2 regions of the Actimicrobium sp. GrIS 1.19 genome follow, and region 1 is predicted to be linked to the other one. Evidence: predicted binding sites of a transcription regulator. Region 1 holds the regulator's gene; the other holds the start of a gene.

Region 1 (7,313 bases):
AACGCAAAGCACAGCGTTAGAGTCATTCCGCTCGGCTGCCAAGTCGGCGCTCAGCTCGTGATTCAGCCATACCGACGCCAATGCTTTGGTACTGCAATTGCACGTCCAATGTCAGCTCACGCCGCCCGCGCCTTCTCAACAATAATCCCCTCGATGATCTTGGCCACGTCTTCGCACCGGTCCGTCACCGTCTCCAGCAACTCGTAAATCGCTTTCAACTTGATCAGCGTGCGCACATCCGACTCTTCGCGAAACAGCTTCGACATGGCCGCCCGCATCACGTGGTCGGCGTCGGATTCAAAGCGGTCGATTTCACTGCACAGTGTGAGGATCTGGCGCGCGTTGCCCATGTCGCTCAACAAGCCGACCGCCTTCTGCACGCGTTGCGCACAGCCCAGGCATAGCTCGGCAAGCCGTTTGGCTTCGGTGCTGGCGGCCTTGATGTCGTACATTGAAATGGTTTGCGCTGCGTCTTCGAGCAAATCCAGAATGTCATCCATTCGCGTGATCAGCTGATGAATCGCATCGCGGTTGAGCGGCGTAATGAATGCCCGGTGCAACAGCTCGATGACTTCGTGGGTGACCTTGTCGGCGTCCTTTTCGATGATTTCGATGGCATGCACGCGCAGCTCGAGATCATCAAAATTGGTCATCAATGCGACCATCTGCTCGGCGCCCTTGACGCACAGTGCCGCGTGCTCGTTGAACAACGTAAAGAATTTGCCTTTTGCTGGCATCAGCCGTCCGAACATATCCATCTCTTTCAACAAAAATACTTAGTCGCCGCCATACAACGGTGCATTGCCGGTGTAATTATCAAATTTGGTGTATTGCCCCATGAAGGTCAGTCGGACGCTGCCAATCGGGCCGTTACGCTGTTTGCCGATGATGATTTCGGCAGTGCCCTTGTCGGGCGAATCGGGGTTGTAGACTTCATCGCGATAGATGAACAGGATCACGTCGGCATCCTGCTCGATGGCGCCGGATTCACGCAAGTCGGACATGACCGGACGTTTGTTGGGGCGCTGCTCCAGCGAGCGGTTCAGCTGCGACAGTGCGATCACCGGGCAATTCAGTTCCTTGGCCAGGCCTTTCAGGCTACGCGAGATTTCCGAAATTTCGGTGGCGCGGTTTTCGCCCGATGAATTGGCCGACATCAGTTGCAGGTAATCGATGATGATCAGACCGAGCTTGCCGCACTGGCGCGACAGGCGGCGTGAACGGGCGCGCAACTCAATCGAATTCAGGGCTGGCGTTTCATCGATGTACAACTGCGCATCGTTCATCTTCTGAATCGCATGGGTCAGGCGCGGCCAATCCTCGTCGGCCAGCTTGCCGGTGCGCAGCCGATGCTGGTCGAGCCGGCCGACCGAACCCAGCATCCGCATGGCCAGCTGGGTGCCGCCCATCTCCATCGAAAACACCGCCACCGGCAGCCCGCTTTCAATGGCGACGTTCTCGCCGATATTGATCGAGAACGCGGTCTTGCCCATTGACGGCCGGCCGGCGACGATGATCAGGTCGCCGGGCTGCAGGCCGGAGGTCATCTTGTCGAGGTCGGCGAAGCCGGTCGGCACGCCGGTGATGTCGTTCTGGTTGTCGCGGTTGTACAGCTCGTCGATGCGCTCGACGACCTGCGTGAGCAGTGGCTGGATTTCCTGAAAGCCCTGTGCGCCGCGCGCGCCCTCTTCCGCAATCGCGAAGATCTTCGACTCGGCTTCGTCCAGCATCTGCTTGACTTCCTTGCCCTGCGGATTGAAGGCCTGGCCGGAGATTTCATCGGACACGGTAATCAGTTTGCGCAACACGCCGCGGTCACGCACGATTTCGGCATAGCGCCGGATATTGGCGGCCGATGGCGTGTTCTGCGCCAGCGCATTCAGATACGACAGGCCACCGACTTCTTCGGCCTTGCCGGTGCTGGTCAGCGATTCGAACACGGTAATGACGTCGGCCGGACGCGAGACGTTGATCAGCTTGACGATGTGCTGGAAGATGACCCGATGATCGTAGCGGTAAAAATCATCCTGGTGGACGAAGTCGGCAATGCGATCCCATGCGGCATTGTCGAGCAACAGACCGCCGAGCACCGACTGCTCGGCCTCGATCGAGTGCGGCGGCACGCGCAGTGCATCGAGCTGCGCATCTGGTCGCGAATCAGGGCGGGAATCGAAGCGGGAGTCGGGGCGGTCACGATTATTCATTGGCCGAATTATACCCTTGAGACGTGTTGCATCCTGGATGCATTCGGGAATATTCGCCCATGATCGCGACCTCCTCCGGGCGAAACCGAGCCAATGCGACAGGCGTAAAAAAAGCCGGACGAATCCGGCTTTCGATTACAACGCGACGCTGTCAACTCAAGCGTGCTCGCCCAACACTGCGACGGTGACTTCAACCACGACGTCGGTGTGCAACGCCACGGCGATCGCGTGATCACCAGTGGTTTTCAGCGGGCCTTGCGGCATGCGGATCTGTGCTTTTTCGACGGCGAAACCCTGCTTGGTCAGCGCTTCCGAAATGTCGGCATTGGTGACGGAGCCGAACAAACGGCCATCGACGCCCGACTTCTGCGAGATCTGCACGGTCATGCCGGTGAGCTTTTCGCCCTGGGCTTGTGCTGCGACCAGCTTGGCTTCAGCAGCTTTTTCCAGCTCGGCGCGTTTGACTTCGAATTCCGCGACAGCGCTGGTGGTGGCACGACGTGCCATGCGCTGCGGGATCAGGAAGTTACGTGCGTAACCGTCCTTGACTTTGACGACTTCGCCAAGATTGCCGAGATTAATGACTTTTTCCAACAAAATGATTTGCATGTTTTTCTCCGAATTGGGTAATTGACTGGATTAATTAAATCGCGGTCAATTACGCGTGGTGCAGGTCGGTGTACGGCAGCAGCGCGAGGAAACGTGCGCGCTTGATTGCCGTGTCGACTTGACGTTGATAGTGAGCGCGGGTACCGGTCAGGCGTGCTGGCATGATCTTGCCGTTTTCCTGAACGAAATCCTTCAGTGTATCCACGTCTTTGTAATCGACCTGTTCCACGTTTGCTGCGGTGAAGCGGCAGAATTTTTTACGCTTGAACAATGGGTTCTGTTGTTTGCGTTTTTCTTTAAGCTTGAGCTTGTTCTTGTCGAATTTTTTACCGAATGCCATTTGAGGCTCCTGTATCTAAAGGTGGTTCGAAATCAATGATGTGAAATACGAGACTTCTGCTATTGCGGTTCTTGCGAGCCAGAAAACCGGTGAACTGAAACGTTGCGCCCAATTGGGCCTGATTGAACCGACCTGAAATTTCGCCTGCTGCTATTGCAAAAACTTCAAACTCGACCAACCTTTCAACGCCTGCTTCAGTCTGTTGTGATGTGTGCAGCAATGTCGCTGACACGATCGGGATGCCTGCCGGTGTATAGCGCAAGATTTCTCGCTCGGCGATGCTGGCAACACACTGAAACTGGTTCACTGCTCCGGCCTGCAATTACGCAGCAGGCGCCTCGGAACGATGGCTCTTGGCCGCATCTTCCTTCTGCACTGCCTTCATCATTGGCGAAGGTGTGGTTTCAGCCTTCTTCAGTTTGACGGTCAGGTGACGCAGAACCGCATCATTGAATTTGAAGCCGGTCTCGATTTCAACCAGGGTCTCGTTGTCGCATTCGATGTTCATGCAAACATAGTGTGCTTTGGCGAGTTTCTGGATCAGGTAAGCCATCTGGCGACGACCCCAATCTTCGACACGGTGAATCTTGCCACCGCGGGCGGTGACAACGCCTTTGTAGCGTTCGATCATGGCGGGCACTTGCTCGCTCTGATCCGGATGGACGATAAAAACGATTTCATAATGACGCATACAGACTCCTTCTGGACGTATTGAAAAATTGCCCACCCCGGCGTCAAGACGAGTGTGGGAAGAGGACAGCCCGAGACTATAACCGCGAATGGCGGAAAACTCAACGAATATGGCCGCCTGCGCGCCGATCAGCCGGTAACGCCCCGCCGCTTCGTCGTTAATTCGCTTGCTTTTGCCTGCACACTGTATAAAACTACAGCCTGTCTATTTAACCAGCAGGTTCCGCCATGATCAAACTGACTGCGCGCCAGGAACAGATTCTCAACCTGATCAAGGACGCCATCGAGAACACCGGTTTTCCGCCCACCCGTGCCGAGATCGCCAATGAACTGGGTTTTCGATCAGCCAATGCGGCGGAAGAACATCTGCAGGCGCTGGCCCGCAAGGGCGCGATTGAAATCTCACCCGGCACCTCGCGCGGCATCCGCCTGCTGGAAATGGGCATCGAGCGCACCGGCGGCCGGCAGATGACGCTGCCGCACGTGGCGCTGATGCAATTGCGCCTGCCGCTGATCGGGAGGGTTGCCGCCGGATCGCCGGTCCTGGCGCTGGAGCACGTCGAAGCCAACTACAACGTCGATCCCGCGCTGTTTTCCGCCAGGCCGGATTATCTGCTGAAGGTGCGCGGGATGTCGATGCGCGATGCCGGCATTCTCGATGGCGATCTGATCGCGGTCAAAAAGAGCGACGTGGCGCGCAACGGCCAGATCGTGGTGGCCAGGCTTGGTGACGATGTCACGGTCAAGCGCTACCGGAAAACCGACGCATTCATTGAACTGATGCCGGAAAATACCGACTTCAAAACCATTCGGATTGACCCGGACCGCGAGGATTTCGCGCTGGAAGGGTTGGCGGTCGGCTTGCTGCGCGCCTGGGGCTAGCACGCCGCCTCCTGACCATTCGCTTCTTACTTGCGCGTGGCGAGGATCTGCTTGGCGATGCCGCGCAGGATATTGACCTCCTCGGTTTCCAGCCCGGTGCGGGCGAACAGCCGTTTCAAGCGCGGCATCAACTTCTTCGGATTGTCCGGATTCAGAAAATCAATCGCAACCAGCGCCTGCTCCAGATGCTGGTACATGCCCTCGATGTCGGCCAGGCCGGCAGCATCTCCCTGAAAACCAATGACGGAGGCGATCTTCGTCTCGCCGAGCGCGGCCATCCTGCATTCATAGGCCAGCACCTGCACCGCCTGGGACAAATTCAGTGACGAATACCCCGGGTTGGCCGGGATGTTGATCAGCACATTGCATTTTTCAACAATCTCGTTGGGCAAGCCAAAACGTTCGTTGCCCAGCACCAGCGCCGCCTGCAGCCCGGTGTTGGCCGCCAGTTCAGTGGCCAGCGCCCGCGGCATCACCACCGGCGGCGAAAATTCGCGCAATCGTGCGCTTACCGCAGCGGCGTAATTGCAGTCGGCCAGCGCCTCTTCGATCGAACCCACGATGCGCGCGCCGGCCAGCACATCCTGCGCACCACTGGCAAACGCCACCGCCTCATCCTGCGATACGGCGTCGGCGAAGCGCGGATTGACCAATACCAGATCGGAAAATCCCATGGTTTTCATGGCCCGCGCGGCGGCGCCGATATTGCCCGGGCGGCTGGTCTCGACCAGTACGAAACGGAGGCGATTGAAAACAGACGTGTCGATTTGGGCAGGGTTCATTTAAAATGGCGCCATTGCGCGGCACGTTGGAGAAAAAATCGGTGTTCGATTTTGAAGACGACGATGCCGCATCGCTCATTAAATCAATTCAGGCTGCGGCATCGACGTTGTGGATGTCGCCGCCATTTTAACGGAACCGCCATGCATCCCATGCTCAATACGGCGATCAAGGCCGCGCGTCGCGCCGCCGCGATCATCAACCGCGCCTCGTTCGACCTCGACCGCGTCAAATACGTCGAAAAAATGCCCAACGATTTCGTCACCGAAGTCGACCAGGCCGCCGAACAGGCAATCATCGAGATCCTGATTGGCGCGTATCCGGGCCATGCGGTGCTGGCGGAAGAGTCCGGCGCCTCGACCAATCTGCACGACGACAATGAAAACGTCTGGATCATCGATCCGCTCGACGGCACCACCAATTTCATCCACGGCTTTCCCCAATACTGCGTCTCGATCGCGCTGCAGCATCGCGGCCAGATTACCCAGGCGGTGATTTACGACCCGACCCGCAACGATCTGTTCACCGCCTCGAAAGGCGATGGCGCGTACCTCAACGACAAGCGGCTGCGCGTCGGCAAGCGTGACCGCCTGCAGGATGCGCTGCTCGGCACCGGTTTCCCGTATCGCAATATGCAGGGACTGGAAGAGTACATCGACATGTTTCGCATCATGACCCAGAAGTGCGCCGGCTTGCGGCGCCCTGGCGCGGCCGCGCTGGATCTTGCGTACGTGGCGGCGGGCCGCCTCGACGGGTACTTCGAAAAAGGCCTGAAGCCATGGGACATGGCGGCCGGATCGCTGATGGTCACCGAAGCCGGCGGCATCTGCGGCACCTTCGATGGCGAATCCGACTACCTGTACAAGGATGAAGTCATCGCCGGCTCGCCGAAGATCTTTGCGCAGATGGTTGCCCAGCTCGGCCCGTTCGCAAAGAAGTGACGTAACGTGACCAGTGCGGTTGCAGCTTGCCCATGGCATGGCTGCAGCCGCACCGTCTGGCTCACTGCGACATTTCCATCTTGATGCGCACGCGGTCTTCCTCCTCCTGCCGCGCCAGCTCCAGCTCGCGCATGACCGCGCCGACGTCGGCCGGACCTTCGGCCAGTGCAAACTTCCCGGTCAGCGCCGTCTCCGGCGTGAGCAAGCCATCCTTGTAAAGACTCCAGATTTCCTTCCCATACTGCGTGCCGACCAGCTCGGGCGCTACCACGCCGAAAAAATTCGTCAGGTTGTCGACATCGCGTTCCAGCATGCTTGAGGCCACGCTGCTGGCGGCTGCATCCAGCGCCTGCGGCAAGTCGATGATCACCGGGCCGTCCGCATCGACCAGGATGTTGTACTCGGACAGGTCGCCATGGATCACGCCGGCACACAGCATCTTCACCACTTGCCCGATCAGCATCGCGTGAAACGCCAGCGCACGCGCATGGTCGAGCTCGACATCGTTGAGGCGCGGCGCCGCGTTGCCGTCGGCATCGGTAATGAGCTCCATCAGCAGTACGCCTTCAAAACACACGTACGGCGTCGGCACCCGCACACCGGCGGCAGCCAGTCGATACAGCGCGTCGACCTCGGCGTTTTGCCAGACTTCCTCGGCCATCTTGCGGCCATAGCGCGTGCCCTTCTCCATCGCCCGCGCCTGCCGGCTGTTCTTGACGCGCCGACCTTCCTGGTAGGCCACCGCCTGATGAAAACTGCGCTCGGTAGCGTCCTTGTAGACCTTGGCGCAGCGCACGTCGTCGCCGCAGCGCACCACATACACGGTGGCTTCCTTGCCGCTCATGAGCTGACGCATGACCTCATCGA
Region 2 (7,313 bases), on a different contig from region 1:
TGCCCGGGCCGTGTCGGCAGATGGCGCGATCGTGGTCGGCGAGGGAGATGCCTTGTCGGCGACGCGCGCAGTGTTCCGCTGGAGTGCCGCTACCGGACTGGTGCAATTGGCGTCACTGGCCAACGTCGCACTGTGCGTTCCCGGCGGCGTGTCGGGCGATGGCAATGTGGTGGTCGGTACCTGTTTGACGACAAACAATGCCGCCTTTCGCTGGACCGATGCCTCGGGCATGGTCTCGCTCGGCCAATTTGGCGGCGGGAGCGACCGCACCAGCAGCGCACTGGCGATTTCCACCGACGCCAGCGTCATTGCGGGCGCAGGGCATCCGGTCCTGAACGGGGCGATGCTATGGAGTTCGAACGGCACGGTCAGTATGTTGGGAAGGCTGGCCGGGGATGTTTCCTCGTCGGCCACGGCAACCTCACGCAACGGCAGTGTCGTGGTGGGCTACTCGGTGGGACAAACCGGTCATGCTCATGCCTTCCTTTGGACGCAACTATTGGGCATGACGGCTGCCGGCACCGTACCGGCAGGCATGACCAATACCACGCCGAGTGCGGTCTCCGGCGATGGACAGATCATTGTTGGTTGGGGTGTTGCACCGCAGGGAGATGTCGCGCTGATCTGGGATACGCTTCACGGCACTCGGTCATTGGAGGCAGCACTGCAGAGCGACTACGGTTTCAGTGCTTCCCTGCAAGGCTGGAAACTGCAACGCGCGACCGGACTGTCAAGCGATGGCAATACCGTCGTCGGCTATGGAATCAACCGCGCTGGCCAGACCGAGGGTTGGCGCATCAGATTCACTCCATCGATGAATAATTGACCGACATGCTGGCGCTGCGCATCACGATTTAAATTTACCCGGGTATTATTGACGCAGTAATTTAACCCGGGTATTATTGGCACATTCAATTCAAGCCAAATCCCACCGTGATGAATACCGCGACACCTTCCTACACCACCTTCGACGGCCACAAGCAAATTGCCTCTGGCAGCCTGGCGGTCAATGCACTGGCTGTGAAACACGCACTGGCATCGGGCGTAGCCAGTTCGCTGCTGACCTTCTGCGACCAGACTGGCCAGGTTGTCGATATCGACATTCGAGGAAGCGATGCCGAGATGTTGGCACGTCTGCCGCCAGAGATGCACCTGCTGCACGAAAACGCATCGGCACTGAGCGATTCCGGGGAATCTGCTGAGCCACGAGGCCGTGGCCGGCCAAAGCTTGGGGTTGTGGCGCGGGAAGTCACGCTGCTGCCGCGCCACTGGGACTGGTTGGCGACACAGCCAGGCGGCGCCTCGGTGACCCTGCGGAAACTGGTTGAGGAGGCACGCCGGGCCAACGTGGATCGAGACCGGCAACGCCAGAGCACTGAAAGTGCGTACCACTTCATGTCGACCATGGCTGGTGACATGGCTGGGTTCGAAGAGACCGCGCGCGCGCTGTTCACGAACGATGAGACAAAGTTCCACCAACTGACCGGCGCCTGGCCGACCGACGTGCGCGATTACGTCAGGCGCCTTGCCTGTCCAGTGCCGTTGGCAGACCTGCCAGCGCTTGCGCCGTGACATATTTGTGACGAAGAGGATTGACGATGACAAACAGAAAAACGCTGAAACGAGAGTATCTGGACACGAAGACCCGAGCCGGTGTCTATGCGATCCGGAACCAGATCACGGGCCGGGCGTTGGTTGCCGGAAGTGCGAACGCGCAGGGCACGCTCAACCGACATCACTTCGAACTGCAGTGTGGGCAGCATCGTAATGCGAAGCTGGCGCAGGATTGGGTCGAGCACGGTGAGGCCAGCTTTCTGTTCGAAGTACTCGACATGGTCAAGCCCAGCGAAGATCCCGCCTTCAATGCGGCACAGGAGCTGGACATGCTGGTCAGCCTGTGGCGCCAGGAAATACCATGCCATGGCGAACTCGGCTATGACGAACCGGGAAGGAATCCTCGATGAACACGCCGCTCGGCTTCTGCCTGGCGCTGCACCGTGCCCAGGCCAGCCTGCAACTCAAGCTTGACCACGAATTGGGCATACACCATGGCATCAGTTTCAATGACTTTGCATTGCTGAATCTGCTCGCGCAAGTGGATGATGGCCGGGTAAGCATGGCGGAACTGGTGCGGCCACTTGGTCAGCCGCAATCGTCTGTGCTGCGTCAGTTCATCTTGCTTGAGAAGATAGGGCTGGTGGTGCGCGAGGGGGCGAATGGAGATCGTCAGGCCGTGCTTCGCCCAGCCGGGCGCGCGCTGGTCAATGCCGCGCGCGAAACTGCCGATAGCATTTGCACCGAAGCCGTCGCGTCAATCGACGCTGCTGCGCTGGCGACGGCTTCCGCAGCGATGGCAAGACTGGCATGCACTCCAGCCTTGGCGACTGCGTGATGCGCTTTGACAATCGCGTCGATCACTCACCCCTTCCCATCCAGTTCCCTGCCAATGGGCGCAATCACATATACTGTTCATCCATACAGTATATTGCAGCGCCATGTCCCCTCACCTGCCCCCTTACGCCGAGCTGCATTGCCACTCGAACTACACGTTTCTGCACGGCGCGTCGCATCCCGACGAGTTGATCGAGCGCGCCTTCAACCTTGGCTACAGTGCGCTGGCGATCACCGACGAATGTTCGCTGGCGGGGGTGGTGCGGGCGCATGTGGAAGCCAGGAAGCAGGGCTTGCCGCTGATTATCGGCAGCCAGGTCACGCTCGATTGCGGCATGAAGCTGCTGCTGCTGGCGACCAACCGGCAGGGTTACGGCAACCTGTCGCAACTGATCACGAACGGCCGTCGCCGTGCCGGCAAGGGCTTCTACCAACTCAGCACGCGCGACTTCGAAAGCGCTGAACTGACCAATCTGCCGGACTGCCTGGCCATCCTGATTCCGCAACGCGCACATCCGCCCGAGCAGCAGTTGCAGCAGGCCGAGTGGGTGGCACGCCGGTTCGACGGCCGCAGCTGGATTGCGCTGGAACTGCTGCATCGGCTGGATGACGATCTGTGGCGCACCCGCCTGACGGTACTGTCGGGTCAAACCGGCTTGCCGCTGGTGGCCTGCGGCGATGTCTGCATGCATGTGCGTTCGCGCAAGCCGTTGCAGGACACGCTGACGGCGATCCGGCTGGGCAAGCCGATTGCCGAATGCGGCCTCGATCTGCAGCCGAATGCCGAACAGCATTTGCGCGCGCGGGTGCGGCTGGCGCAAATCTATCCGCGCGCGCTGCTCGATGAAACCCTGGTGGTGGCGCAGCGCTGCACGTTTTCGCTCGATGAATTGCGCTATGAATATCCGGAAGAAATCGCACCGGCCGGCGAATCGCTCGATGGCTATCTGCGGCGGCTGACCTTTGAAGGCGCATCGCGCCGCTTCCCCGGCGGCACGCCGCTGAAGGTGCAGCAACAGATCGAGCATGAGCTGGCACTGATCCACGACCTGGCTTACGAGCCCTACTTCCTGACGGTGTACGACATCGTGCGCTTTGCGCGCAGCCAGAACATCCTGTGCCAGGGGCGCGGTTCGGCGGCCAATTCGGCGGTCTGTTATTGCCTCGGGATTACCGAAGTCGATCCGGCCCGCATGTCGGTGCTGTTCGAACGCTTCATCTCGAAAGAACGCAACGAGCCACCCGATATCGATGTCGATTTCGAACATCAGCGACGCGAGGAAGTGATCCAGTACATCTACCAAAAATACGGTCGCCATCGGGCCGCGCTGACGGCGGTGCTGATTTCGTACCGGCCGCGCTCGGCGATGAAGGATGTCGGCCGCGCGCTGGGACTGGACTTCGATCAGGTCAACCGGCTGTCGCGATCGCATCAGTGGTGGGATGGCAAACAGGTGATTGCCGAGCGGCTGGTCGAATGCGGTTTTGATCCGGCCGCGCCGCTGGTACAGAAGCTGTTGCTGCTGGTGCAGACGCTGGTCGGCTTTCCGCGTCATTTGTCGCAGCACCCGGGCGGCTTCGTGATCGCGCGCGACAATCTGGCGCGGCTGGTGCCGATCGAAAATGCGGCCATGGCCGAACGCAGCGTGATCGAGTGGGACAAGAACGATCTCGATGCGCTCGGCATTCTGAAGATCGACATCCTGGCGCTGGGCATGCTGTCGGCGATCCGGCGTGCGCTCGATCTGGTCGGGGCGCGCCGCGGCGAAGTGTTCACGCTGCAGGATGTGCCATCCGAAGACCCGGCCACCTACGAGATGATTTGCGCGGCCGATACGGTCGGCGTGTTCCAGATCGAATCGCGGGCGCAGATGTCGATGCTGCCGCGCTTGCGGCCGGACCGGTTTTATCATCTGGTGATCGAGGTGGCGATCGTGCGGCCGGGGCCTATCCAGGGTGGCATGGTGCATCCGTATCTGCGCCGCCGCCAGGGGCTGGAACCGGTCACGTATGTCAACGCCGAGATGGAGGCCGCGCTGGAACGCACGCTGGGCGTACCGATTTTCCAGGAACAGGTGATGCAGATCGTGATGTTCGCGGCCGGTTTCAGCGCCGGCCAGGCCGATGACCTGCGCCGTTCGATGGCGGCCTGGAAGCGCAAGGGCGAAATCGAAAAATTCCGCGACCCGGTCATCAATGGCATGCTGGCGCGCGGCTATGATCCCGGCTTTGCACAGCAGATTTTCAGTCAGATCGAAGGCTTCGGCGAGTACGGCTTTCCGGAGTCGCATGCGGCCAGCTTCGCGCTGCTGGTGTATGTGTCGGCCTGGATCAAGCGGCATGAACCGGCAGCGTTTCTGGCCGCCCTGCTCAACTCGCAGCCAATGGGTTTTTACGGACCGTCGCAACTGGTGCAGGACGCCAAACGGCATGGCGTGATCGTGCAGCCGGTCGATGTGATGATCAGCGACGTCGATTGCACGCTGGAAGAAACCGGCGCCGCGCAGCCGGATGTGCGGCTCGGGCTGTGCCTGGTGCGCGGCTTGTCGGGCGCCGCCGCGCAGCGCGTCATCGAGGTGCGCGCGATCCGCCCGTTTGACAGCATCGACGATCTGGCGCGGCGCGCCGAACTGAATGAACCGGATCTGCAGGCGCTGGCGCAGGCCAATGCGCTGGTCGTGCTGGCCGGACATCGGCGTCAGGCCAAGTGGGAAGCGGCGGCGCTGCAACCGACCACGCCGTTGCTGCGGCAGGCGCCGATGCTGGAAGCACCGCTGGCCTTGCCGCCGGCTTCCGAAGGACATGAAATCGTGGCCGATTACCAGTCGCTGGGATTGACGCTGCAACGCCATCCGCTGGCCTTGTTGCGACCGCGGCTGAAAGCCATGCAGTTATCGACCGCGCTGGAAATGAAAGGCTTTGCCAATGGCAAACTGGTGCGCGCAACCGGGCTGGTCACCATGCGGCAACGGCCGCAAACCGCCAACGGCACGATGTTCGTGACGCTCGAAGACGAGACCGGCGTCATCAACGTGATCGTCTGGAAAGATGTGCAGGAACGCCACCGCCGCGACATCCTGCAGGCCAGCCTGCTGACGGTGTACGGCGTCTGGCAGGTCGCCGGCGAGGTGCGGCATCTGATCGCCAAACGGGTGGTCGATCATTCGGAATTGCTCGGCAGCCTGACGATTAACAGCCGGAATTTTCATTGATCCATCTCCAGCATCGTGCACCCATGCGCCAAACAAGCCACGCCCCTTGCGCCATCGCAGAAACAGTGAACAGGCATGGCCGACCATAACGGAACGACTGGGCGGCGTTGCGCATTCAGTCCCACTCTGGTCCCACTCCGCCGTTACGGTGCGCAACCATTCTGGAGAACTCTGATGAAACCAAGCCTGAACCACGCACTCCTTGCCAGCCTGCTGAGCACGGTCTGTTTCACTGCCGGGGCAACCGCGGTGGTACCGCAAACCACCACGTCTCCGGTCGATCTCGTCGATGGCGGATTTGGCGGCACCCTGCTCAATTTTGTCGCCACCCCGGTATCGACCCCGAGCTACAGCGGCACCGCGCGTTCGGCGGTGTATGACAACGGCAACGGGCTGGATTTCTACTACCAGTTCGTCAACAACCCCGGCTCGCAAAGCAGCATCGAACGCCTGACCGGTTTTAACTACGGCAACCTCGCCGTCGACGCCTTCCAGACCGCCAACAGTTTCGGCCCCTTCAGCACCGGCACGCAATCGTCGGACTCGGTCGATCGCGGCGCCTTCGGTGTCATCGGCTTTAACTTCCTGCCACTCGATGCCGCGCAGATTCTGGCCGGCTCGACCACCAACCTGCAGATCCTGCGCACCAACGCGCGCGCTTATACCAACGGTGCGTTCGGGATTCTCGATGGCTTCGCCGCCAATGGCGTGGGCTTTGCGCCCGATACCGGCAGCGTGCCGGCAGTGCCGGAACCGGAGCCGTGGGCGTTGATTGTGATCGGGATCGGGATGGTGGCGTATGCGGTGCGGCGCAAGAAAGGGGTGAGTGGATATGCGATGAGCTGACGGCGCGATTACGTTGGCAACGATGGGCCGGTCTCGCTGTGCGCCGGCGCGACCGGGCGCGCTGGTGCGAGCCTGAAAAGGGAAAAGCCGAAGGTGCGGATGACAGCGCGGACAGCGATCGGATCGAAAAGCCGGTGGCGGAACGACGATGTTGTGACCGCCGGCCACACGATCGACGCCAAATGGCTCGCCGCGATAAATCGCTCGTCAGGCCGGTGTGCGCTGAATCACGCTTTTTCCGCTAAGGGATTTAGAAATTACAAACGCACCTTTTTAGGTTGAATTGTTATATCCCACCAATTCAACTCTTCGGATCGTTCCAGTCGTTGCTCAAGTTCTGTTTTCTCAATACCGCATAGTTTGACACCCTTCTCGTAAATGGCGTCCACCAAGCATGCCATTGTGCGCATGCCTTTCCAGCAAAAATTGCCAGCTCGATGGATGACCGTATCCACCGTGCTGAGCAAGTAGCCGTTCCAGGATTTCTCCAGTCCCGCCCAGTAGCGCTCGATGGCGTTGTATTTGCTGTGATAGGGCGGGTAATAAACCAGTCGCACGCACAGCCCTGTCAAATCCGCGAACTCTGTCATGCGCAAGAGAAATTGGCTGCGCCGTCCGTTGCACTCTGGTCCATTGTCCAAGTTGATGACGAGCTGTTTAAGCACTGGCAGTTCTGGCTGCCTGTGCTGCCACCACAGGAATAAGCCGTCGGCCATGAAGTCGCTGGTTTTGTAGTTCGTGCCGAAAAATAGGAACGATTTTCCAGTCACTGGCTCCAGTATGCCGCCGGGTACTAATTTCTCCTTCATGCACATATCATGGTCCAGGGCTTTGACAGGCTCGACTCCACGCGAACGCCCACCC

Evidence for each region. The regulator LexA, encoded in region 1, represses DNA repair genes until DNA is damaged. The targets are predictions, from matches to a motif close to ACTGTATNNNNATACAGT.
Region 2: RCH09_RS10545 (error-prone DNA polymerase) is a predicted target of LexA. The motif match lies at 2,465-2,482, and genes of this name have one in related genera.

The regions. Positions count from the first base shown of each region.
Region 1 covers NZ_JAXCHT010000019.1:82,990-90,302, reverse strand. The annotation lists gene RCH09_RS14030 (DUF47 domain-containing protein) at 117-752, opposite strand; gene RCH09_RS14025 (replicative DNA helicase) at 777-2,204, opposite strand; gene rplI (50S ribosomal protein L9) at 2,361-2,813, opposite strand; gene rpsR (30S ribosomal protein S18) at 2,863-3,153, opposite strand; gene priB (primosomal replication protein N) at 3,140-3,460, opposite strand; gene rpsF (30S ribosomal protein S6) at 3,476-3,844, opposite strand; gene lexA (transcriptional repressor LexA) at 4,072-4,725, shown strand; gene RCH09_RS13995 (RNA methyltransferase) at 4,752-5,507, opposite strand; gene RCH09_RS13990 (hypothetical protein) at 5,513-5,638, shown strand; gene RCH09_RS13985 (inositol monophosphatase family protein) at 5,649-6,446, shown strand; gene RCH09_RS13980 (PA4780 family RIO1-like protein kinase) at 6,508-7,313, opposite strand, start outside.
Region 2 covers NZ_JAXCHT010000012.1:94,732-102,044, reverse strand. The annotation lists gene RCH09_RS10565 (hypothetical protein) at 1-826, shown strand, start outside; gene RCH09_RS10560 (DUF2239 family protein) at 937-1,572, shown strand; gene RCH09_RS10555 (GIY-YIG nuclease family protein) at 1,599-1,964, shown strand; gene RCH09_RS10550 (MarR family winged helix-turn-helix transcriptional regulator) at 1,961-2,392, shown strand; gene RCH09_RS10545 (error-prone DNA polymerase) at 2,496-5,603, shown strand; gene RCH09_RS10540 (PEP-CTERM sorting domain-containing protein) at 5,778-6,449, shown strand; partial or broken gene RCH09_RS10535 (ISAzo13-like element transposase-related protein) at 6,707-7,313, opposite strand, start outside.